2 regions of the Stenotrophomonas sp. 05L413 genome follow, and region 2 is predicted to be linked to the other one. Evidence: riboswitches for the same ligand, from Rfam matches in the RefSeq annotation. Region 2 holds a riboswitch; the other holds the start of a gene.
What was found. Region 2 has a riboswitch for cobalamin ahead of metE (5-methyltetrahydropteroyltriglutamate--homocysteine S-methyltransferase). Riboswitches for the same ligand answer to the same signal wherever they lie in the genome.
Positions count from the first base shown of each region.

Region 1: another riboswitch for cobalamin. It lies ahead of btuB (TonB-dependent vitamin B12 receptor); the one in region 2 lies ahead of metE (5-methyltetrahydropteroyltriglutamate--homocysteine S-methyltransferase).

Region 1 is NZ_JBFTOL010000006.1:237,788-249,175, forward strand. It holds gene AC1DIQ_RS14810 (cytochrome c biogenesis protein DipZ) at 1-137, shown strand, start outside; gene msrA (peptide-methionine (S)-S-oxide reductase MsrA) at 149-892, shown strand; gene AC1DIQ_RS14820 (aminotransferase-like domain-containing protein) at 1,050-2,480, shown strand; gene bioD (dethiobiotin synthase) at 2,484-3,167, opposite strand; gene AC1DIQ_RS14830 (GAF domain-containing protein) at 3,287-3,769, shown strand; gene AC1DIQ_RS14835 (TfoX/Sxy family protein) at 3,766-4,137, shown strand; gene AC1DIQ_RS14840 (histidine phosphatase family protein) at 4,175-4,753, opposite strand; cobalamin riboswitch at 4,906-5,137, shown strand; gene btuB (TonB-dependent vitamin B12 receptor) at 5,262-7,103, shown strand; gene gph (phosphoglycolate phosphatase) at 7,219-7,869, opposite strand; gene AC1DIQ_RS14855 (LysR family transcriptional regulator) at 7,955-8,857, opposite strand; gene AC1DIQ_RS14860 (NAD(P)-dependent oxidoreductase) at 8,955-9,593, shown strand; gene AC1DIQ_RS14865 (MBL fold metallo-hydrolase) at 9,645-10,568, shown strand; gene dinB (DNA polymerase IV) at 10,851-11,388, opposite strand, start outside.
Region 2 is NZ_JBFTOL010000005.1:299,464-310,851, forward strand. It holds gene aceE (pyruvate dehydrogenase (acetyl-transferring), homodimeric type) at 1-716, shown strand, start outside; gene purU (formyltetrahydrofolate deformylase) at 792-1,643, shown strand; gene AC1DIQ_RS13290 (nicotinamidase) at 1,775-2,401, opposite strand; gene AC1DIQ_RS13295 (epoxyqueuosine reductase QueH) at 2,454-3,143, opposite strand; gene metE (5-methyltetrahydropteroyltriglutamate--homocysteine S-methyltransferase) at 3,214-5,511, opposite strand; cobalamin riboswitch at 5,726-5,959, opposite strand; gene AC1DIQ_RS13305 (hypothetical protein) at 6,063-6,845, shown strand; gene AC1DIQ_RS13310 (sigma-70 family RNA polymerase sigma factor) at 6,916-7,485, shown strand; gene AC1DIQ_RS13315 (anti-sigma factor) at 7,482-8,267, shown strand; gene AC1DIQ_RS13320 (acyl-CoA desaturase) at 8,358-9,317, shown strand; gene AC1DIQ_RS13325 (NAD(P)/FAD-dependent oxidoreductase) at 9,319-10,599, shown strand; gene AC1DIQ_RS13330 (DUF1365 domain-containing protein) at 10,596-11,363, shown strand; gene AC1DIQ_RS13335 (class I SAM-dependent methyltransferase) at 11,360-11,388, shown strand, end outside.

The sequences.
Region 1 (11,388 bases), on a different contig from region 2:
CCGCCGACGGCGACGGCCGCGTGGATGAAAACCGTCTGTATCAGCTGATCCGCCAGTCCGGCGCCGTGCAGGAGCGCACCTTCGAGATCGAGTTCCTCGATCCGGGCGTGCACGCCTACGCCTTTACGTTTGGGTGAGGAGCCATCGCATGAAGATCGCAGTCGACAAACTCGTTGCAGGCGGCATCGCTGTCGCTATCGCGGCACTCACCGCCAGCGTGGTGCTGGGTCTGGATCGACCGGCACACGCCGCCGCAGCCATCACAGCCGCGGCGATGCCGCCACCTGCAGGCAAGGCCGACCTGCGCCAACCCGGTGTGAAGCGTGCACAGGTGGTATTCGCCGGTGGCTGCTTCTGGGGTGTGCAGGGCGTGTTCCAGCACATCAAGGGCGTGGACAACGCGCTCTCCGGCTACATCGGCGGCAGTGCGGCGAATGCCACCTACCCGCGCGTCGGCGGCGGCGGTACCGGCCATGCCGAAGCGGTGCAGGTCACCTACGATCCGGCCCAGGTCAGCTATGGCCAACTGATGCAGGTGTTCTTCTCGGTGGCGCATGATCCGACCCAGCTCAACCGGCAGGGCCCGGACCGAGGCACGCAGTACCGCTCGGCGGTCTATGCCGACGACGCGGCGCAGCGCGATGCCACCCGCGCCTATATCGCCCAGTTGCAGCAGGCCAGGTCCTACGCCGCGCCGGTGGTGACCCAGGTCGATGGCGGCAAGCCGTTCTTCGCCGCCGAGGGGTATCACCAGAACTACCTCACGCTGCATCCGGAATCGCTGTACATCCGGATCAACGACCTGCCCAAGGTGGCCGCGCTGAAGCAGCAGTACCCGGCGCTGTACCGCGAGCAGCCGCGCCTGGTGAGCACCACCATTTCGGCGCGCTGATCACGCGGGGAACCAGAAGAAAAGACGCACGGCACACATCGCTCTGCCGTGCGCGAGGGAAGTCATCGAGCCCCATGGTAGGCTGCGTCCCGAGGCGGATACAGATGCAGATGGCTGGCATCCGCACGGTTACAGATACCCGTGGATGCAGATGCCGATGGCGACCAACCTCTACCAGTCCCTGGCCGATGAAATGGCCGATGCGATCCGCAGTGGTCGCTTGCCGGTCGGCACCCGGCTGCCGTCGCTGCGCGGCCTGGCGACACAGCGCAGCCTCAGCCTCAACACGGTGATCGCCGCGTATCGGCAGCTGGAAGATGCCGGGCTGGTGCTGCCGCGGCCCAAGGCGGGCTTCGTGGTGAGCCCGCGCCTGCCCGAACCGACCCAGTCGCTGCGGCAGGCGCCCTCACCACCGACCGCACCCTCGCAGCAGGCGATGATGGCCCGCGTACTGGCCGCACAGCAGCAACCGGACATCGTCGATCTGGCGTTCGCCGGCCCGCGCGGCAAGCGTTTCTATCCCGGTGCCCAGCTGGCACGCACCACCGCGCAGGTACTGCGCCGGGCCGCCACCACGGTGGAGACCTACGCACGTCCCAACGGTGCGGCACGGCTGCTGACGCAGATCGTGCAGCGTGGGCCACGGCTGGGGCTGCACACCACCACGGACCGGCTGGTGCTCACGCATGGCGCGATGGAAGCCCTGCAGCTTGCGCTGCGCGTGGTGACCCAACCCGGCGATGCGGTGGCGATCGAAGCGCCCTCCTACTTCAACATCTACCCGCTGCTGCGCAGCCTGGGCCTGCGCGCGATCGAGCTGCCCACCCATCCGCGCGACGGACTCGATCTGGATGCACTGGAAGCGCTGCTCGCCGCCGGCGGCATCGCCGCGATCATGGCCATGCCGACCGTGCACAATCCGCTCGGCGGCAGCATGCCCGTGCCGAACAAGCAGCGCCTTGCCGCGCTGGTGAACCATTACCAGGTGCCGTTGATCGAAGACGCGGTCTACGCCGAACTGCAGTTCAAGGAACCGCTGGAGCCGTTGGCCAAGAGCTTTGACCGCGATGGCTGGATCATGGTCTGCAGCGGCTTCTCCAAGACGCTGGCACCGGACTACCGCATCGGCTGGCTCGACGGTGGCCGCTTCGCCGCCGATATCCAGCTGCTGAAGTTCCATTCTTCCGGCGCAGAATCACGCCTGCTCGGGGACGCGGTTGCCGCGTTCCTGGAGGCCGGCAACTATGAGCATCATCTGCGGGGCTTGCGTCGGCTCTACAGCGACCAGGTCAGCCACGTGCGTGGCCTGATCGCGCAGCACTTCCCGCCCGGCACGTCGGCCACCCAGCCGACCGGCGGGTTCCTGCTGTGGGTGGAGCTGCCTGCCGCGATCGATGCCGGGGAGCTGTTCGAGCAGGCCTTGGCCGAGGGCGTGGTGTTCATGCCCGGCCAGGTGTACTCGCGCGGTGCCCGCTACCGGCATTGCCTGCGCCTGTCATGCTGCCAGGAACTCGACGCGCGTTTCCTCGGCGCGATCGCCACGGTCGGCCGGTTGGCGACCGCCCTGCAGACGCGCGCAGGCACCTGACACTCAGAACACCAGCCGGTCCGCCAGGCGGGCCGGGTCCACGCCCGGCGCATACGGCAGGCGCCCCCAACATGGCATCGGCAGCCGCGCGGTGAGCAGTGCGACGTTCTCGTCGCGGCGTGCCATGCTCGGGTCCACGTCGTTGGCAATCCAGCCGATGCAGCGCGCGCCACGGGCCGCGATCGCCTCGGCAGTCAGCCGCGCATGGTTGAGGCAGCCCAGCCGCAGCCCGACCACCATCACCACGGGCAGCGCCAGCGCGTGCACCAGATCACTCTGGTCCAGCCTGGCCGACAGCGGCGCCAGCCAGCCGCCGACGCCCTCGACCACCACCGTGTCCGCGCTGGCGCGCAGGCGCGCGAAGGCGGCCTCGATCGGCGCCAGCGACAGTTGCACGCCCGCCTCCGCCGCGGCGATCTCCGGGGCCAGCGGCTGCTCGAGCGCGAACGGGTTGAGGTCGTCATATGCGGGCATCGGCATGCTGGCGGCCAGCAGGGCCGTGGCGTCCTCGTTGCGCAGGCCCTCGGGCGTGCGCTCGCAGCCACTGGCGACCGGCTTCATGCCCACCGCGGTGCCGCCGTGGCGGCGCAGGGCATGCAGCAGCACACAGCTGCTGAAGGTCTTGCCGATGCCGGTGTCGGTACCGGTGACGAACAGGGCGGCAGGGCGCGGCGCAGGCAGGGGCATGGGGACGACCGGGGGCGGAAACGCGCCATTATCCGCCGTCCCGGCAGCGCTGCGGTGCGGTCCGCTGTGTTCGGCCGGCCCCGGGGGCACCCAACCGCTGCGCTTGGTAGACTGCGGCCATGTTCGATACCTCCACGCTCACCGGCAGCAAGCCGGAACAGTACGGCCAGCTGCTGGCCCAGGCCCGCGCCCTGGTGCACGGCGAGCGCGACCGCATCGCCAATGCGGCCAACCTGTCGGCGCTGGTCTACCACGCCCTGCCGCACCTGAACTGGGTCGGCTTCTATTTCTTCGATGGCAAGGAGCTGGTCGTCGGCCCGTTCCAGGGTCTGCCCGCCTGCGTGCGCATTCCACTCGACAAGGGCGTGTGTGGCGCCGCGGCTTCGCAGCGGGTGACCCAGCGTATCGAAGACGTCGATGCATTCCCGGGCCACATCGCCTGCGACTCGGCCTCGCGCTCGGAACTGGTGGTGCCGTTGGTCCACCACGGCGAGCTGGTCGGCGTGTTCGATCTGGACAGCCCCTCGCTGGCGCGCTTCGATGCCGAGGACCAGGCCGGGCTGGAAGCCATCGCCGCGGTGTTCGTCGAGGCTTTGGGATGAGTGGCGTCAAGCTGCGCAACATCGGCCCGAAGAGCGCAGCATGGCTGCGCCAGGTCGGTCTGCGTACGCCGGAAGATCTGGTGGCGGTCGGCGCGGTCGGTGCCTTCGTCAAAGTGCGCCGCGCCGGCTTCAAGCCCAGCTTGAACCTGCTCTACTCGCTGGAAGGTGCGCTGCAGGACTGCCACTGGCAGGAACTGCCGGAGGCGCGCCGCACCGTGCTGGTGGCCGAGTACGAAGCGATCATCGCCGACCAGCCGCTGAAGAAGGCGCCGCCCGCCTCCGGCCCGGTCTACGACCGCACCGTGGAGCATCGCGACGATGACGGCGACGAAGCGCCGCCGTTCGAGATGGACGATGACAACCGCTGATCCACGGCTACCGACACACCGTCGGTAGCCGCGCGCCTCATACCTGCTGCAGCTCCAGCAGTTCGCCCCACAGCCGGTCGTCCTCGCGCTCCACGCGCAGGCGCAGCCGCGTGCCGTGATCGATGCGCAGCGCCCAGCACATCGCCATCGGCAGGCCGCATACCTGCGACAGCACCATCCGCAGCGGTCCGCCATGGCTGACGATCAGGGTCGGGACCGGCTCGGGCTCATCCAGCAGCCGGTGCAGTCCACGCGCGATGCGGCGCTCGAAGTGGCCCCAGCTTTCGCCATGCGGCGGCGGGTTGGCGTGCGGGTCCAGATGGAACGCTGACAGCGCATCCATCGGCAGCGCCTCCAGCGCGAGCCCGTCCCAGTCGCCGAAATCCAGTTCTTCCCATTCCTCATCGGCCTCCACGTCCACCGCGTGGGGCAAGGCCAATGCCTCGGCGGTCAACAGCGCTCGCTGCCGAGGCGAGGACAGCACCCGCTGCCAGGGCAGCCCGGCGTAGCGCGCGCACAGGGCGTCGGTCGCGCCCTCGTGCAGCGGCGGATCGGTGCGGCCATCAAGATGATCGTCGCGGCCCGTGCTGGCGTGGCGGATCAGATCGAGGATCATGCCGCGCCCCGTCTGCTGCCCGCTGCGTCCGGCCGGTGCGGGTCACGGGCGTCGGTGCCGGGGTGCTGCAACCACGTTGGGGTCATGGAGATCACATCGAAAAAGCGAGGCGCATTCTAACCGGTGCGCGCCATGGGCCCGGCGGATGGCTTAGACTGCGCCCACTTTCAGGTGACCTGGGGCTGCAATGCCGCCAGGTTGAAACGGGAAGCCGGTGACGCGTCAGGCCCTGTGCCACGCCGCCACTCCGGCGCTGCCCCCGCAACGGTAAGCGTGGAAACACCAGGCAATACGCCACTGTGCTCCGGCATGGGAAGGCGCCTGGCACGATGGCACCGCCATCGACCCGCGAGCCCGGAGACCGGCCTGGAAGACGACTGGTTGCGATGCGGCGGGCATGGCGGCGGCAAGCTGGCGCCTGCGCGCGCCCGCCCACCGTCGAACCTCCCTACAGCGCGATCATCCCCACCCCTTGCCGCGCGGGCGTGCGCGGTGCATGGAGTCATCGATGAAGCTGCAAACCCGCGTTCTTTCCCTGGCCGTGCTCTCGGCCCTGCCCCTGCTGGCCGCCGCACAGGACGACGCCACCGCGCTGGACCAGGTGCTGGTCACCGCCACGCGTACCCCGATCGCCCTGCAGGACAGCATCTCACCGGCGCAGGTGATCGACCGCGCCGAGATCGAGCGCAGCCAGGCGCCGTCGCTGCAGGATCTGCTGCGCGGCCGTGCCGGCATCAACCTCAACAACAGCGGCGGCCTGGGCAAGCAGAGCTCGCTGTTCCTGCGTGGCACCAACTCGGCCCACACCCTGGTGCTGGTCGATGGCGTGCGCATCAACACGGGCGACCTCGGCCTGGCGATGATCCAGGATCTGCCGCTGGCACAGATCGAGCGCATCGAAATCGTGCGTGGCCCGCAGTCCAGCCTGTACGGCGCCGATGCGATCGGCGGCGTGATCCAGATTTTCACCCGCCGCAACGCCGGCCAGTTCGCGCCGCACCTGCAGCTCGGCGGTGGCAGCAACGGCCTGCGCGAGGCCAGCGGTGGCTTCGGCGGCAGCGGTGAGCGTGGCTGGTTCGGCACCGACATCGCCTACCAGCACACCGATGGCATCAACGCCTGCCGTGGCTCGGTGTCGCCCTTCGCCGGCTGCGGCGCCGACGAGCCCGACCGCGATGGCTACCGCAACCTGTCCATGAGCCTGCGCGGTGGCTATGCCCTGACGGACACGTTGAGCGTGGAGGGCACCGCCCTGCGCGCCGAAGGCGAGAACCATTACGACGGCTATTACAACTACTCCGAAACGCTGCAGCAGGTACTCGGCGGCAAGCTGCGCTACACGCCGAGCGAGCGCTTGAACCTGACGGTCAACGTCGGCCGCGCCGATAACGAATCGGACAACTTCAACGGTGATACCTGGCTGGGCAATGCACAGACCCACCGCGACAGTGCCTCGGTGCAGGCCGACATCAGCATCGCTGATGGCCAGCTGCTGAGCGCCGGTGTGGACTGGAGCCAGGACAACCTGGACGGCAGCAGCGCCGGCTACCTGGTCGACAGCCGCGACAACACCGGCGTGTTCGTGCAGTACCAGGGCCGCTTCGGCGCGCACCACCTGCAGGCCAGCGTGCGCAACGACGACAACGAGCAGTTCGGCAACCACACCACCGGCAGCCTCGGCTGGGGCCTGGAGCTGGGCAGCGGGTTCCGCCTCAACGCCAGCTACGGCACCGCGTTCAAGGCCCCGACCTTCAGCGACCTTTACGACCCGTGGAGCGGCGTGCCGACCCTGGATCCGGAGACATCCAAGAGCGCGAACATCGGCATCGCCCAGCAGGGTGATGGCTGGCGCTGGGGCCTGGACGTATACGAAACGCGCATCGATGACCTGATCACCTACAACGCGACCACCTTCATGATGTCGCAGGTCGAGAAGGCCCGCATCCGCGGTGCCGAACTGACCGGTGCGATCACCGTCGCCGGATTCGACCTCAACGCACAACTCAGCCACACCGACCCGCGCAACCGCACCGACGGCAGCGCGCAGTTCGACAACTGGCTGGCCCGCCGCGCACAGAACACCGCGCGTCTGGACGTCGATCGCCGTTTCGGTGACTTCCGCGCCGGCCTCACCGCCAACGGCGCCGGCAAGCGGTACGACAATGCGGCCAACACCGTGCGCCTGGGCGGCTACGGCACCGTGGATCTGCGCCTGGAATACGCGCTGACCCGCGATTGGTCCGTACTGGGCCGGGTCAGCAACGTGTTCGACCGCGACTACGAAACCGTCGCCTGGTACAACCAGCCCGGCCGCGAGTACCGCCTGAGCGTGCGTTACCAGCCGAAGTAAGGGATCTGGACGGCGGCACTGCCGCCGTCCCACCTCCGGTAGGTGCCGACCGTTGGTCGGCACAATCATTGAACCTGGTAGGTGCCGACCGTTGGTCGGCACACGCTCGAACGCCTTACAACACCAGCAATTCCCGCAGATCATCCACCACGGCAACCGCCTCGACGTTGTCCAGATCCAGCCCACGCGGATACCCATAGCGCACCAGCGCCACCGGCATGCCTGCATCCACCGCCGCGCGGTAATCGGTGATCGAATCACCCACCATCAACGCTGCCTCGACAGCCACGTCGAAGTGCGCCGCGATATGCCGCAACGGCGCACCATTCGGCTTGCGCTCCGGCAGGGAATCCCCACCCAGCACCAGTGCGAACACGTCCTGCAGACCGAAGTGCTGCAGCAGCGGCGCCACCAGTGCGGACGGCTTGTTGGTGCAGATCGCCAGCGTCACCGAACGTTCGCGCAATGCCGCCAACGTCTCGGTCACGCCATCAAACAGGCGCGGGCTGCGCAACAGGCACGCCTCGTAGTGCCGCATGAAACCGGGCATCACCTCGTCCAGATCGATATCGCTGCCGGCCGCGGTAAACGCCTGCTCGACCAGCCGCCGCACGCCATCACCGATCCACGTCAACACCGTCGCCTCCGGCACGCGCGGCAACTGCCAATCCTGCAGCGTGCGGTTGAGCGCTTCGGCGATATCGGCCGCGCTGTCCACCAGCGTGCCATCCAGATCGAACACCACCAACGGATACGGATACGACAAGACGACACTCACTTCAACGACGTGGGAGCCCCATTGTACGGCGGCACCGCCACGGCTCTGCTCATGCGCCGTTGACCCCAGGCACTCAGAGCAACGCCAGGAACTGCGGGCTGCTGAAACGCTCCACCAGGAAATCCAGGAAGCTGCGCATGATCGTCGGCAGCTGCCGGCGCGAGGCGTACACGGCGTGCAGCCCCAGCGTCTCCACCGCGTAGTCGGGCAGCACGGCCACCAGTTCGCCCGAACGCAGCAGCGGCGCGATCTGGTACATCGGCAACATGGCGATACCCGCACCGGCGCGTACGGCTTCCAGCAGCAACGATGCTTCATTGGCGCTGATGTTGCCGCCCACCGCCACCGCGATCTGTCGCCCGTCGCGCTGCAGGTGCCACACGCTCTTGCCCACGTAGTGGTGGGTCAGGCAGTTATGCGCGGCCAATGCATCGGCCGAGCCCGGTGCACCGCGCTCGGCCACGTACGACGGCGCCGCACACAACACCGACCGGCACGGCCCAAGATGGCGCGCGATCAGACTCGGGTCGATCGCGCGCGAGATGCGTACGGCGATGTCCACCCGCTCTTCCACCAGATTCACCACCCGGTCGACGAGTAGCAGTTCCACCCGCGTCAGCGGATGGCGTTTGACGAACTCGGCCACCGCCGCGGCCAGGTGGAGCTGCCCGAAAGAAACACTCGCGGTCACCCGGATCAGCCCGTGTGGCTCGGGGTTGTCAGTGGCCAGCTCAGCGTGCAGTTCATCGCCGATCGCCAGCATCTGCCGGAAGCGAAGCAGCGCCGCTTCTCCCGGCCCCGTCAGGCTGATCCGGCGCGTGGTCCGGTGCAGCAGACGCGCGCCCAGCCAGCGCTCCACCTCGGCCAGATAGCGCGTCACCATCGCCCGCGACATCTCCAGCGCCTCGGCCGCAGCGGTCAGGCTGCCACGCTCGGCTACCTCGACGAACACGTTCATGGCAGTCATCCGGTCCATTTGATCGATCCGTGCAACAAATTAGGCCGTTATACGCGGTTTTTCGTTCGATTCCAGAGGCATACGCTGGCCATCCTTCCTCAACGGACGTTCCCCCATGAAAATCGCTCTCGTTGGTGCCACCGGCAACATCGGCCGTGAAATCACCCGCCAGGCCCTCGCCCGCGGCCACCAGGTCACCGCCATCGTCCGCCGTGAGACCGACCTCCCGGCGGAACTGGACGGCGCCCAGCTGGCCGTGGCCGCGCTGGATGACACAGACGCGCTGGCCGCCGTGATCGCCGGCCATGACGTCCTGGCCAGCGCCTTCGGCCCGCGCCCGGGCGATGACCCCGCCACGGTGACCACCACCAGTGCCGCCCTGGTCGCCGCGGCGCGCCAGGCCGGCGTGCCCCGCTTCATCATGGTCGGTGGCGCCGGCAGCCTGGAAGTCGCCCCCGGTGTGCAGCTGGTGGACACCGAGGGCTTCCCGGATGCCTACAAGCCGGTCGCCCTGGCCGCCCGCGAGACGCTGAAGCAGCTGCGCGCCGTAGACGACCTCGACTGGACGTTCTACTCCCCGGCCGCCGAAATCGGCCCCGGCCCGCAGCGCGGCGGCTTCCGCACCCAAGCGAAGAACTTCCTGGTCGGCGATGACGGCCACAGCCGGATCAGCTACCCCGACTACGCCGACGCCTTCGTCAGCGAAATCGAAACCCCGCAATACCTGCGCCAGATCGCCACCGTCGCGTACTGAGCCCTGCCCGCCCCGGCGATCCCCGCCGGGGCACTGGATGGAACCGCCCCCATGCCCACGCTCTCCCGCACCACCCTGGCCCTCAGCCTCGCTCTGATCACCGGCCTCACCGCCCTCACCCCGGCTACCAGCCCTGCCCGCCCCGCCGCGAACGCACCCGCGCAGGACGCCCCCTTGGCAGTGCAGCCCTACCACCCCGGAGACGACGCCCTCTTCGCGGTTTCCTCCACCCTGATCACCGGCCGCCATGACGCCATGCTCGTGGATGCCCAGTTCGCCGCCACCGATGCCGCGCAGCTGGTCCAGCGCATCCGTGACTCGGGCAAACGCCTGACCACGATCTACATCAGCCACGGCGACCCCGACTACTACTTCGGCCTGGCCACCCTGCAGGACGCCTTCCCCGACGCCCGCATCCTCGCCACCCCCGCCACCGTCGCCCACATCAACGCCACCCAGGCCGCCAAACTCGCGTTCTGGGGCCCCCAGATGGGCGCAGGCAAGCCGAGCCGCATCGTCATCCCCGCCCCACTGGACGGCGACACCCTCACCCTCGAAGGCCAACCGATCAAGATCATCGGCCTCACCGGCCCCACCCCGGACCGCACCGTCCTGTGGATTCCCGCCCTGCGCACCCTCCTCGGCGGCATCCCCATCGTCGCCGGCGAACACGTCTGGATGGCCGACACCCAAAGCGCCCAATCGCACGCGCACTGGCTGCAGACACTGGCCACGATCAAAGCCCTGAACCCCACCCGCGTCATCCCGGGCCACTACGCAGCCGATGCCGCCCTGGACATCAGCGCCGTGGATTTCACCGCCAACTACATCCGCGCCTTCGACGAAGAAACCGCACGCAGCAAAGATGCCAACGCACTGATCGCCGCCATGAAAAAACGCTATCCGAACCTGGCCGGCGAGAGCTCATTGGAACTGAGCGCGAAAGTAGCCAAGGGAGAAATGCAGTGGCCGTAATCGCGCATTCGTAGAAGCCAACGTCATTGCGCACATTGAAAAGCGCGACGCGTTTCCTCTCTGCGCACCGACCTGTGTCGGAGGGACGGCGCGGGTGGGGTATCGGGACCGTGTGTTGCCATGGATGGCAACACACGAGCTTACAGGGACGTACTTGCAGCGGGTCCCGATACCCCACCCGCGTCGTCCCAAACCCTCACCACCCGCACACCAGCGCATCAGTTGTTGACGTTGCCGTTGCCGTTGCCGTTGCCGTTGCCGTTGCCGCAAACAGTAAAGCCGTCAGCCATCACCCAGATGATCAAACAACCCCGGCTGGCGCACCACCTCCCGCTCCCGGAAGCCCCCCAACCCCACCCCCACCAACCGATACCGCGTCTCCAACGGCAACTCCACCCGCGCCCGCAACCCCAACGCAATATCGCGCAGCTCCTCCAACGAATCCGGCGGCGACTCCGGCGTAAAACTGCGCGTAATGATCCGGAACTGCGACGTCTTCAACTTCAACACCACCGTATGCCCCACGCGGTCCGTCTTGCGCGTCGCCAGCCAGGTCTTCTCCGCCAACTGCACGATCGCCGGCGCCAGATCCTCCAACAACAGATCCTCGGCGAACGTATCCTCCGACGAAATCGACTGCACCGGCTGATCCGGCTCCACCGGCCGCTCATCCACACCGCGCGCACGATTGAACAACCGTCCCCCAAACGTCCCGAACCGCGCCTCCAGTTCCTCCAGCGGCAGCGCACGCAGATCACCCACCGTCGCCACGCCCAGCTCGGCCAGCTTGGCCGCCATCACCTTGCCCACGCCCGGCACA
Region 2 (11,388 bases):
CCAGCTGTGTGTCCTTCGATCCCACCTACAACTTCGAACTGGCGGTGATCATCCAGGACGGCCTGCGCCGGATGTACGTGGACCAGGAAGACATCTACTACTACATCACCGTGCTCAACGAGGCCTATCCGCACCCGGCACTGCCCGAAGGCAGCGAAGCAGGCATCCTCAAGGGCCTGTACCTGCTGCATCCCGCTGCCGCCGACAGCGACCCCGCGCTGCGCGTGCAGCTGATGGGTAGCGGCGCGATCCTGCGCGAAGTCGAAGCCGCGGCGACGCTGCTGCAGCAGGACTTCGGCATCGCCAGCGATGTGTGGAGCGCCACCAGCCTCACCGAACTGCGCCGTGATGGCCTGGCGGCCGAGCGCTGGAACCTGCTGCACCCCGTGGAGGAGCCGCGGGTGCCATATGTGCAGCAATGCCTGGCCGCGCACCCGGGCCCGGTGATCGTGGCCACCGACTACATGAAGATCGTCGGTGACCAGATCCGGCCCTTCATCGACGGCCGCCGCTTCACTGCGTTGGGCACCGATGGCTTCGGCCGCTCGGATACGCGCGAGTCACTGCGTACGTTCTTTGAAGTGGACCGCCACTTCATCGTGCTCGCCGCGCTCAAGTCGCTGGCCGACGAGGGCCGGATCGAACGGGCCCAGCTGCAGGTGGCGATCGACCGCTATGGCATCGATGTGGAGAAGGTGGATCCGGTGTCGGTGTAGTCGCGGGGCCCGCTGCCCTTGGTTGCATCTGAGAGCATCGTCCGCAGCCCGGCGGTGCTCGCTTACACTGGTCGGATGCGCCCCGATTCCATCCTCACCCTGTCATGCCCGGACCGTACCGGGATCGTCTACCGTGTGTCCGGCCTGCTGTTCGAGCTGGGCTGCAACATCCTCGATGCCCAGCAGTTCGGCGACGACGAGAGCGGCCGGTTCTTCCTGCGCGTGCATTTCGACCGTGCCGCCGAGCAGTCACTGGGCGACGTGGAAGCCCGCATGGCCACCCTGGCCGCCGAGTTCGGGATGGACTGGCAGCTGCATGACGCCCGCCGTCGTGCGCGCCTGCTGGTGCTGGTGAGCAAGCAGGGGCATTGCCTCAACGACCTGCTGTTCCGCGCGCACAGCCGGCAGCTGCAGGTGGATATCGCGGCGGTGGCCTCCAATCACGAGGACTTCGCTGCCCTGGCCGGCTCCTACGGCGTGCCGTTCCATCACCTGCCGGTCAACGCGGACAACCGCGCCGTGCAGGAGCAGCAGATCATCGATCTGGTCGAGCGCGAGCAGATCGACCTGGTGGTGCTGGCGCGTTACATGCAGATTCTGTCGCCGCGCCTGTGCGAGGCGCTGGCCGGGCGCGCGATCAACATCCACCACAGCTTCCTGCCCAGCTTCAAAGGCGCACAGCCGTACCACCAGGCACACGCGCGCGGGGTCAAGATCATCGGCGCCACCGCGCACTATGTGACCCCGGATCTGGACGAAGGCCCGATCATCGAGCAGGACGTGGCGCGCGTGGATCACGCGATGACGCCACGCGATCTGGTGCGGCTGGGTAGCGATACCGAATCGCAGGTACTGGCGCGCGCGGTACGGCGGCATGTGGAGCACCGGATCCTGCGCAACGGGCATCGCACGGTCGTGTTCCGCTGACCGGTAGGTACCGACCGTTGGTGGGTACGACACTCCGGTAGTGCCGGCCGGCACCAGACGGTCGTTCTTTGATCCGGTAGGTACCGACCGTTGGTCGGTACGCCGTTCCGGCCGGCGCCTTGACTCGCCCGTCAGATCAGCGCGATTTTCGCCTTGGCCAACGCCTCGCGCACCATCCCATCATTGGCCTCGGTCACCGGCCGGGTCAGGTCCCAATGGAACTTCACCCGGAACCCGGACTTCACCGCATCCTGCGCGCTCCACAACACGCAGTAATCGCGCGCCAGACCGCACACGTGCACCTCGCGGATGCCGCGTTCGTGCAGCCACCCGGCCAGGCCGGTCGCCGGGCGGGTGCCGTCAGGACCATGGTTCTCGCGGAAGGCGCTGTACGAGTCCACCTCACGCCGGGTGCCCTTGCGCAGGATCAGGTCGGCCACCGTCCAGTCCACGCCCGGATGCAGCACGGCGCCGTCGCTGCCTTGTACGCAGTGATCCGGCCACAGGGTCTGCGGCTGCGCGTGCAGCAGGATCGCCTCGAACGGGAGATGCCCCGGGTGCTGGCTGGCGAAGGAGGCGTGGTCGGCCGGGTGCCAGTCCTGGGTCGCCACCACGGTGGCGTACCGGCGTTCGGCGAGCACCGCGGCGATGCCCGGTACGATCGCATCGCCGTCCACGCAGGCCAGTGCGCCACCAGGCATGAAGTCCGGCTGCAGGTCGATCACGACCAACGCGACATCGGCGGGGTAACGGCTCATGGCGGCTTCACGGCTGTGGGGGCGTCCAGTCTAGCCGACGCCCCCGCAACGGTCAGTCGGCGTCGCCCTGCTTCGAGGTCCCGTCGCCGTAGTACAGCACGCCCAGCTTGATCCGCTCGCGGCCGGTCTCGCGACGGTGGCGGTTGGCGTCGCGCAGTGAGTACACGCAGCCGCAGTATTCCTGTTGATAGAACTGCTCGCGCTTGCTGATCTCCACCATCCGCGCGGCGCCGCCGCCCTTGCGCCAGTTGTAATCCCAGTACTGGATGCCCGGGTAGTGTGCGGCGGCGCGGTGGCCACAATCGTTGATCTGGTTCATGTCCTTCCAGCGTGAGATGCCCAGCGAGCTGCTGATCACCGCAAAGCCGTTCTCGTGCGCATACAGCGCGGTGCGCACGAAGCGCATGTCGAAGCACATCGTGCAGCGGATGCCGCGCTCGGGTTCGTTCTCCATGCCGCGGGCGCGGGCGAACCAGTTGTCGGTGTCGTAGTCGGCGTCGACGAACGGCACGCCATGCTTCTCGGCGAAGCGGATGTTCTCCTGCTTGCGCAGTTCGTATTCCTTCACCGGGTGGATGTTGGGGTTGTAGAAGAAGATCGTGTAGTCGATGCCGGAGGCGGTGATCGCCTCCATGACTTCGCCCGAGCACGGCGCGCAGCAGGAATGCAGCAGTAGCCTGGTGTGGCCGTCGGGAAGGGACAGGGTCGGGCGGTCGATCGGTGTCAGGTCATGCGGGTTCATGCGTTTCTCGTCGACCCCACCGCCGGCAACGGCGGCGCTGGGGTCCTTGGGGCTGTCTACAAGGGTCGGATCAGGCGGCGTTGGCGTCGGCGGTTTCCTCGCGCAGTTCGCGCGCGGCGGCCACCAGCGCTTCCAGCGCGGCACGGGTTTCCGGCCAGCCACGGGTCTTCAGGCCGCAATCCGGGTTGACCCAGATCTGCTCGGGACGCAGCACCTCGGCGGCCTTGCGCAGCAGTGCCAGCATCTCGGCCTTGTCGGGTACGCGGGGGGAGTGGATGTCGTACACGCCCGGGCCGATCTCGTTGGGATACTGGAAGCGCACGAAGGCATCCAGCAGCTCCATGCGCGAGCGCGAGGTTTCGATCGAGATCACGTCCGCGTCCATCGCAGCCACCGAGTGGATGATGTCGTTGAACTCGGAATAGCACATGTGCGTGTGGATCTGGGTCGCATCGCGCACGCCGCTGGCACTGATCCGGAAGGCTTCGACTGCCCAGTCCAGGTACTCGCGCCACTGCGCGCGGCGCAGCGGCAGTCCTTCGCGGATCGCCGGCTCGTCGATCTGGATCACGCCGATCCCGGCCGCTTCCAGGTCGGTCACTTCATCGCGCAGGGCCAGCGCGATCTGGCGGCAGGTATCCGCGCGCGACTGGTCATCGCGCACGAACGACCACTGCAGCACCGTCACCGGGCCGGTCAGCATGCCCTTCATCGGCCGCTGGGTGAGCGACTGCGCGTACTGCGACCAGCGCACCGTCATCGGCTGAGGGCGGGTCACATCGCCGAAGATCACCGGCGGCTTCACGCAGCGCGAGCCGTAGCTCTGCACCCAGCCATTCCTGGTGAAGGCGAAGCCATCGAGCTGCTCGCCGAAGTACTCGACCATGTCGTTGCGCTCGAACTCGCCGTGCACCAGCACGTCCAGCCCGATCTGCTCCTGCACGCGCACGCAGTGCTCGGTCTGGGTGGCCAGGAACGCATCGTAGTCCGCATCGGAGAGCTTGCCGGCCTTGTTGCGGGCACGCGCCTCACGGACCTCCAGCGTCTGCGGGAACGAACCGATCGTGGTGGTCGGGAAGCGCGGCAGCTTCAGCGCGGCGGCCTGGGCCAGGTGGCGTTGCGGGTAGCGGCTGTGGCGCTGTGCATCGGCCGGGGTCAGCGAGGAAAGGCGCGCGGCGACGGCCGTGTTGTGCACGCGCGGCGAACGACGGCGCGATTCGATGCACGCACGCGAATGAGCCAGCGGTGCTTCGGCACGCGCCGGTGCATCGATCGCGTCGGCCAGTACGCGCAGCTCGCCGAGCTTCTGCCGGGAGAACGCCAGCCAGCTGCGCAGTTCGTCATCGAGCTTCTTTTCGTGGTCCAGATCGACCGGGGTATGCAGCAGCGAACACGACGGCGCCAGCCACAGCGCATCGCTGCCGACATGGCCGTGCGCGTAGCGCGCCAGCACCAGCGCGTTGTCCAGGTGGGTGCGCCAGATGTTGCGGCCGTTGACCAGCCCGGCCGACAGCACGCGACCGGCCGGCAGCGCCTTGATCACCGCATCGAGCTGTTCCGGCGCACGGACCAGATCCACATGCAGGCCATCGATCGGCAGCGAGGCGGCCAGCGCGAGGTTGTCCTCCAGCGCACCAAAGTACGTCGCCACCAGCACCTTGGGGCGGGCAGCCTGGGCCAGTACCGCGTAGGCATGCTCGTAGGCAGCACGTGTGGCCTCGTCCAGGTCCTGCACCAGCAGCGGCTCATCCAGCTGCACCCACGCCGCGCCGGCCGCCTTGAGCTCGCCCAGCAGCTGCACATACACCGGCAGCAGTGCATCCAGCAGGTCCAGTGCGTTGCTGCCGTCGGTGGTCTTGGACAAACGCAGGAAGGTCACCGGGCCGATCAGCACCGGACGGGTCTCGATCCCCAGCGCCTTGGCCTGGCGGTATTCGGCCAGCGGCTTGTCGCCGCGCACCGTGAAGGTCTGGCCGGCGTGCAGTTCGGGCACCAGGTAGTGGTAGTTGGTATCGAACCACTTGGTCATTTCCAGCGCATGCAGGTCGATGCCATCGCGCTGCAGGCCACGCGCCATCGCGAAATAGCCGCTCAGCGGCTCGGCATCGGCGAGCGCGCGGTAGCGGGTCGGGATCGCATCGAACAGGAAGGCCGCATCCAGCACCTGGTCATACAGGCTGAAATCGTTGCTCGGCGGCACATCCACGCCGGCCTCGCGCTGCAGCTGCCAGTGGCGTTCACGCAGCTCGGCCGCGGTGTCCTGCAGCGACGCGGCGGTGCTCTCGCCGGACCAGAAGGCTTCGAGCGCGCGCTTGAGTTCGCGCTTGGCGCCGATGCGCGGAAAACCCAAATTGGTAACAGTGGTCATTGGAACGTGTCCTCATTGCGTAGGGGCATTGAGGAACGAAGGAACCGCGCGCCGTCCGGGGCCTTGCAGCCCGTTCCGCCCCGCCAGCGACCTTCGCCCCCGCGGGCGAACCGGATGCCGTGAAGCGGACGCACGGGGGCAGCGCCATGCAGGCGGCATGGCGGCAGGCCCCGGCAACCTCCCCGCGGACGTTCCAGGTCGAATCGGAGGACGGTCATGTCCTCCGGCCGGGGCCGGTATTCGGGCTGATGGACACGGGCGCGGGCGCCCACCTAGTACCTGCCGCTTCCCAGGCGCGAAGGCCCAGTGCTGTTGGCAGGAGTCGTTTCCATTCACCGCTGCGGGGCAGCTCCGGAATGGGCGCGCGAGGCGCCTTCACCGGATTCCCGTTTAAATCCATCCCTTCATCTGAATGAAGCGATGGATACCTTCGGCGAGCACAAGGTAGGCCGAAGGCGAGCGATGGTCAAGTCGTCTGCCCGATTCACCCCACTGCATCCAAACCACCGTCAACTGCGTATCTCCCTGCAAGCCCGCCCGTTTGGACCCCCATGCGCCAGCCCTTGCCCTGCCTGATCCTGCTGCTGTCGGTGATCGCCGCCCCCGTGAGTGCCGCCGCGCAGACCGTGCAGCGCCAGGAAGGCCGCGCGTACGCCACCGCCGATGGGCGCCTGCTCTACCGCGAGACCCATTGGCTGCAGGGGCCGGCAAGCGCACAGTCGCGGCTGGTGCTGTACCGCTGCAGCGACGGGCGCCCGTTTGCGCGCAAGTGGATGACCCCGCAGGGCAGCCCGCAGACGCCTGATTTCACCTTGGACGATGGCCGCGATGGGTATCAGGAAGGCGTGCGCGGCGGTGCCGCTACCCGCCAGGTATCGGTCCGTGCCAGCGCGCAGGCACCGACATTCAGCCGCGCCATCGCGGTTCCGCCGGGCGCGGTGGTGGATGCCGGTTTCGACGCGGCGGTGCGCAGCCATTGGGCGGCGTTGCAGGCGGGGCAGAGCGTGGCGTTCCAGTTCCTGCTGCCCAGCCGTCAGCGCCTGGTGCCGCTGAAAGTGCAACGCACGGGTGCGGTGACCTGGCAGGGTCAACCTGCCGAGCAGCTGCAGATGAAGCTCGATGCGTGGTTCGGTTTCGCGGTGCCCCCGGTCACCCTGATCTATGCCACCGCGGACCAGCGGCTGCTGCAGTTCACCGGCACCGGCAACGTCCGCGATGAGAAGGGCAAGTACCCGCAGGTGCGGGTCGAGTTTCCGGCGGCTCCCGTTGCCACGCCTGCGGCCGAGTTGTCCGCCGCGCGTACGCAGCCGCTGGTGAAGACATGCGGTGCCTGAGCGCCCCCTTGCAGCCAGCCTCGCAAGCAAGGACGATGCCGATACGCCCGTTATCGACATTGAGCCTGCGATGCCCGAGCTGGACGCTGCCGCCACCGCCGCATCCCACCGTCTGGACGAGTTGCTCGCCCGGGTCGCCGGCGGCGATCGCCAGGCCTTCGAATCGGTCTATCAGCTGGCCTCTGGCCGCCTGTTCGCGATCTGCCTGCACGTGCTGCGCGACCGCGGCGATGCCGAAGAGGTACTGCAGGACGTCTTCACCACGGTCTGGAACAAGGCGGCGCAGTTCGACCGCGCCAAGGCGGCGGCCATGACCTGGCTGTCGATGATGGCGCGCAACCGCTCGATCGACCGCCTGCGGGCCGCGCCGCCGCGCGCGCTGGATGATCTGTCGGTGGCGGAGGAGATTCCCGATCTCGCGCCACAGCCTGCCGTTGCCGCCGAGCAGGCCTCCGACCACGAGCGCCTGCAGGCGTGCCTGGAAACCTTGGAACCGCGCCGGCGATCCTTGATCCGGCTGGCCTTCCTCGATGGCGCGAGCTATGAAGAATTGGCGCGCCGCATCGGTTCGCCGCTGGGCTCGGTGAAGAGCTGGGTCCGCCGCGGGCTGGGTCAACTGCGGGTGTGCCTGGAACGATGAACGTTCGCGACCTCCACGATCTGCAAGACGACGGCGAGCCGCCGAACGCCGACATCCTGGCCGGCGAATACGTGCTGGGCGTACTCGATGCCGCCCAGCGTGCCGAGGTTGAACGCCGCATCGCCAGCGATCCCGGCTTCGCGCGATTGGTGGCCCAGTGGGAGAACCGCCTTGCGCCCCTGCTCGAGTCGCTCGGTACCGAAGCGGTGCCCGCGCATCTGTGGCCGCGCATCCGCACCTCGCTCGGCTGGCCAGCCGCAACGGCCGCCTCGCCGCGGGTGTGGCAGCGCACCGGTTTCTGGCAGGGCATGACCGCGCTTGCCGCCGCGTTGGCACTGGTCGCGGTGTTCAGCCGCCGCGATCTGGAGCCGACCGCACCTTCGCCCTCGCCGGTGGCGGTAACGCCGACCCCGCCGACGACACCGGCCGAGCCGGAGCAGGCCACCAAGCCGGTCACGCCGCTGTTGCACGACGATGGCACGCCGGGCTGGCTGGCGTCCGTCGACAAGGCCCAGGGCAAGGTGCTGATGGTGCCGGTCCCGGCCGCGGCCGATGCGGCCGGCCGTGCCCCCGAGCTGTGGCTGATCCCGGCCGGCGGCGCCCCGCGTTCGCTGGGCCTGGTCTCCATCGACCGCGCGCATACTGTCGCCGTGCCGGACACGCTGCGTGATGCACTTGTGAACGGCTCGGTGTTGGCGATCACACTGGAACCGTCGACCGGTGCGCCGCAAGGCATTCCGACCGGCCCGATCATCGCCAAGGGCGACATCGCCAACCTGTAATCGCACGGAGTCGCGGTTTTTTTCCGGATCCGTGCATCCAAACGCCGTGCCCTGTCGTATCTCCTGATAACGCCTCAGGAGAAGCGAGTCATGTCGGTCAGCCCCACCCCCGACGCAGGACGCACCGCACAGCGACGCCGCTGGGCCACGCTGTGGCGTTGGTTCGATACCAGCACGGATGCGGCTGCCGCAACCGGCCAGCCACAGCGCGTGGACTGGGTGCGGGCCATCCCGTTCGCGGCGATGCACTTGGCCTGCCTGGCGGTGATCTGGGTGGGCGTGTCGTGGGTCGCGGTCGGCGTGGCGGTCGCGCTGTACGCGGTGCGCATGTTTGCGATCACGGCCTTCTACCACCGCTACTTCTCCCATCGCACCTTCCAGACGTCGCGGGCCGTGCAGTTCATCTTCGCGCTGATCGGCGCTTCCAGCGTGCAGCGCGGCCCGTTGTGGTGGGCGGCGCATCATCGCAATCACCATCGTCATACCGATACTGCCGCCGATCCACATTCGCCCTCGGTGCATGGCTTCTGGTGGAGCCACATGGGTTGGTTCCTGACGGTCGAAGGCTTCCGCACCGACTGGTCGCGCATCCCAGATCTGGCCAAGTACCCGGAGCTGCGCTGGCTGGACCGCTTCGACACGCTGGTGCCGATCGCGCTGGCCGCGGCACTGTTTGGCCTGGGTGCGCTGCTGGAGCGTATCGCGCCGTCGTGGGGCACCAGCGGTGGGCAGATGCTGGTGTGGGGCTTCTTCATTTCCACCGTGGTGCTGTTCCACGCCACGGTGACGATCAACTCGCTGGCGCACCGCTTCGGCCGCCAGCGTTTCAACACCGGTGACGACAGCCGCAACAACCTGTGGCTCGCGCTGCTGACCTTCGGCGAAGGGTGGCACAACAACCACCACTTCTTCCCGGGGACCGCGCGTCAGGGCTTCTACTGGTGGGAAGTGGATGTCACCTGGTATGGCCTGCGTGCGATGGCCGCGCTCGGGCTGGTGCGTGATCTCAAACCCGTGCCGGCCTGGGTGCTGGCCAAGGCGGAGCACTGACATGCGTATCGCCGTGATCGGATCGGGTATCGCCGGCCTCTCCAGTGCGTGGTGGCTGAGCCAGCAGCATGAAGTGACGCTGTTCGAAGCCAATGACTACCTCGGGGGTCACACGCATACGCATGAGGTGGAGGTCGATGGGCGCACGCAGGCGGTGGACACCGGCTTCATCGTGTTCAACCCTGCCCACTACCCGCTGCTGACCGGCCTGTTCGACGAGCTGGGGGTGGCTTCGCAGCCGACCACGATGAGCTTTTCGGTACACAGCGAGCGCAGCGGGCTGGAGTACAACGCGACTTCGCTGGACACCCTGTTCTGCCAGCGCCGAAATCTGGTGTCGCCGCGCTTCTGGGGCATGCTGCGGGACCTGCGCCGGTTCTACCGCCAGGCGCCGGCGCTGCTCGAGCGCGACGATGAAGGCCCCTCGCTGGGCGAATTCCTGGACAAGGGCCGTTACGGCCGCACCTTCATCGACGAGCATCTGCTGCCGATGGCCTCGGCGCTGTGGTCGTCGCCGACGGCCAGCCTGGCCGCCTTCCCGGCGCGCTACCTCGTGCAGTTCATGGCCAATCACCAGATGCTGCAGATGACCGGGCGCGCACCGTGGCGCGTGGTGCAGGGTGGCTCGGCGCGGTATGTCGATGCGCTGCGCCGCCGCTGGCAGGTGCGTGAGCGCCTGGAGTGCCCGGTGTTCGGCGTGGAGCGGCATGAGCATGGCGTGCGCGTACACAGCGCTGCCGGCCTGGAGGGCTTCGACCAGCTGGTGCTGGCCTGCCACAGCGACCAGGCGCTGGCCTTGCTGTCCGATGCCGACCTCACCGAGCGCGCGGTGCTGGGCGCGATCCGCTACCAGCCCAACGAGGTGGTGCTGCATACCGATGCCAGCCTGCTGCCGCGTGACCGCAAGGCCTGGGCCGCCTGGAATGCGCATGTGCCGCGCGACCCGCTCGCACCGTGCACGGTCAGCTACTGCATGAACCTGCTGCAGGGCATCGACACGCCTACGCCGTTGGTGGTTACGCTCAACCGCAGCGAGGCGGTCGATCCGGCCACCGTGCTGCGCCGCCTGCAGTACGCCCACCCCGTGCATGACCACGCGATGGTGCGGGCCCAGCAGCGTTGGGCCGAGATCCAGGGCCACCGCCGCACCTGGTTCGCCGGTGCGTACTGGGGCTGGGGCTTCCACGAAGATGGCATCCGCAGCGCCCGGCGCGTGGTCGATGCGCTGCAGGCGCTGGATGCCGAGTCCTACTGGCCGCTGGCCGAGGCACTGCCGGCATGACTGCCAGTGCGATCTACCGTGGCTGGATGCGCCATCGGCGGCACGCGCCGCATGCGCACGCGTTCGGCTATCCGATCGCGCAGCTGTTGCTGGACCTGGATGAACTTCCGCGCCTGTTCGAGCGGCGCTGGCTGTGGTCGGTGGGCCGTCGCAACGTGGTCGAGTTCCGCCGCAGCGACTATCTCGGCGCGCCGGATCAACCGCTCGCCGATGCCGTGCGCGCACGCATCACCGAGGCCTTGGGCCGCGCGCCCGCTGGGCCGATCCGCCTGCTCACGCATCCGCGTTATGCCGGCCATGTCTTCAACCCCGTGAGCTTCTATTACTGCTACGCCGCCGATGGCACCACGCTGGACAGCATCGTGGCGGAGATCACCAACACGCCCTGGAAGGAGCGCCACGCCTACGTGCTGCCGGTGGCCCAGGCCGATGCCCAGGGCCGCGCGCTGTGCTGGTCCTTCGACAAGCAGTTCCACGTTTCTCCCTTCATGCAGATGGACTGCGAGTACCGCTGGCGCTTCACCGCGCCGGGCGATGACCTGCACGTGCACATGCAGGTGTGGCGCGAGGGCGTGTGCCAGTTCGATGCCGACCTGGTGATGCAGCGCCATCCGCTCACCGGTCGTGGCCTGGCCGGCGTGCTGCTGCGTTACCCGCTGATGACCCTCAAGGTCGTTGCCGCGATCCACTGGCAGGCGCTGCGCCTGTGGCTCAAGCGCAACCCCGTTCACGACCATCCTTCTCTTGCTGGAAAATCCCCATGAACGACATGACACGCGCGGTGGCCGT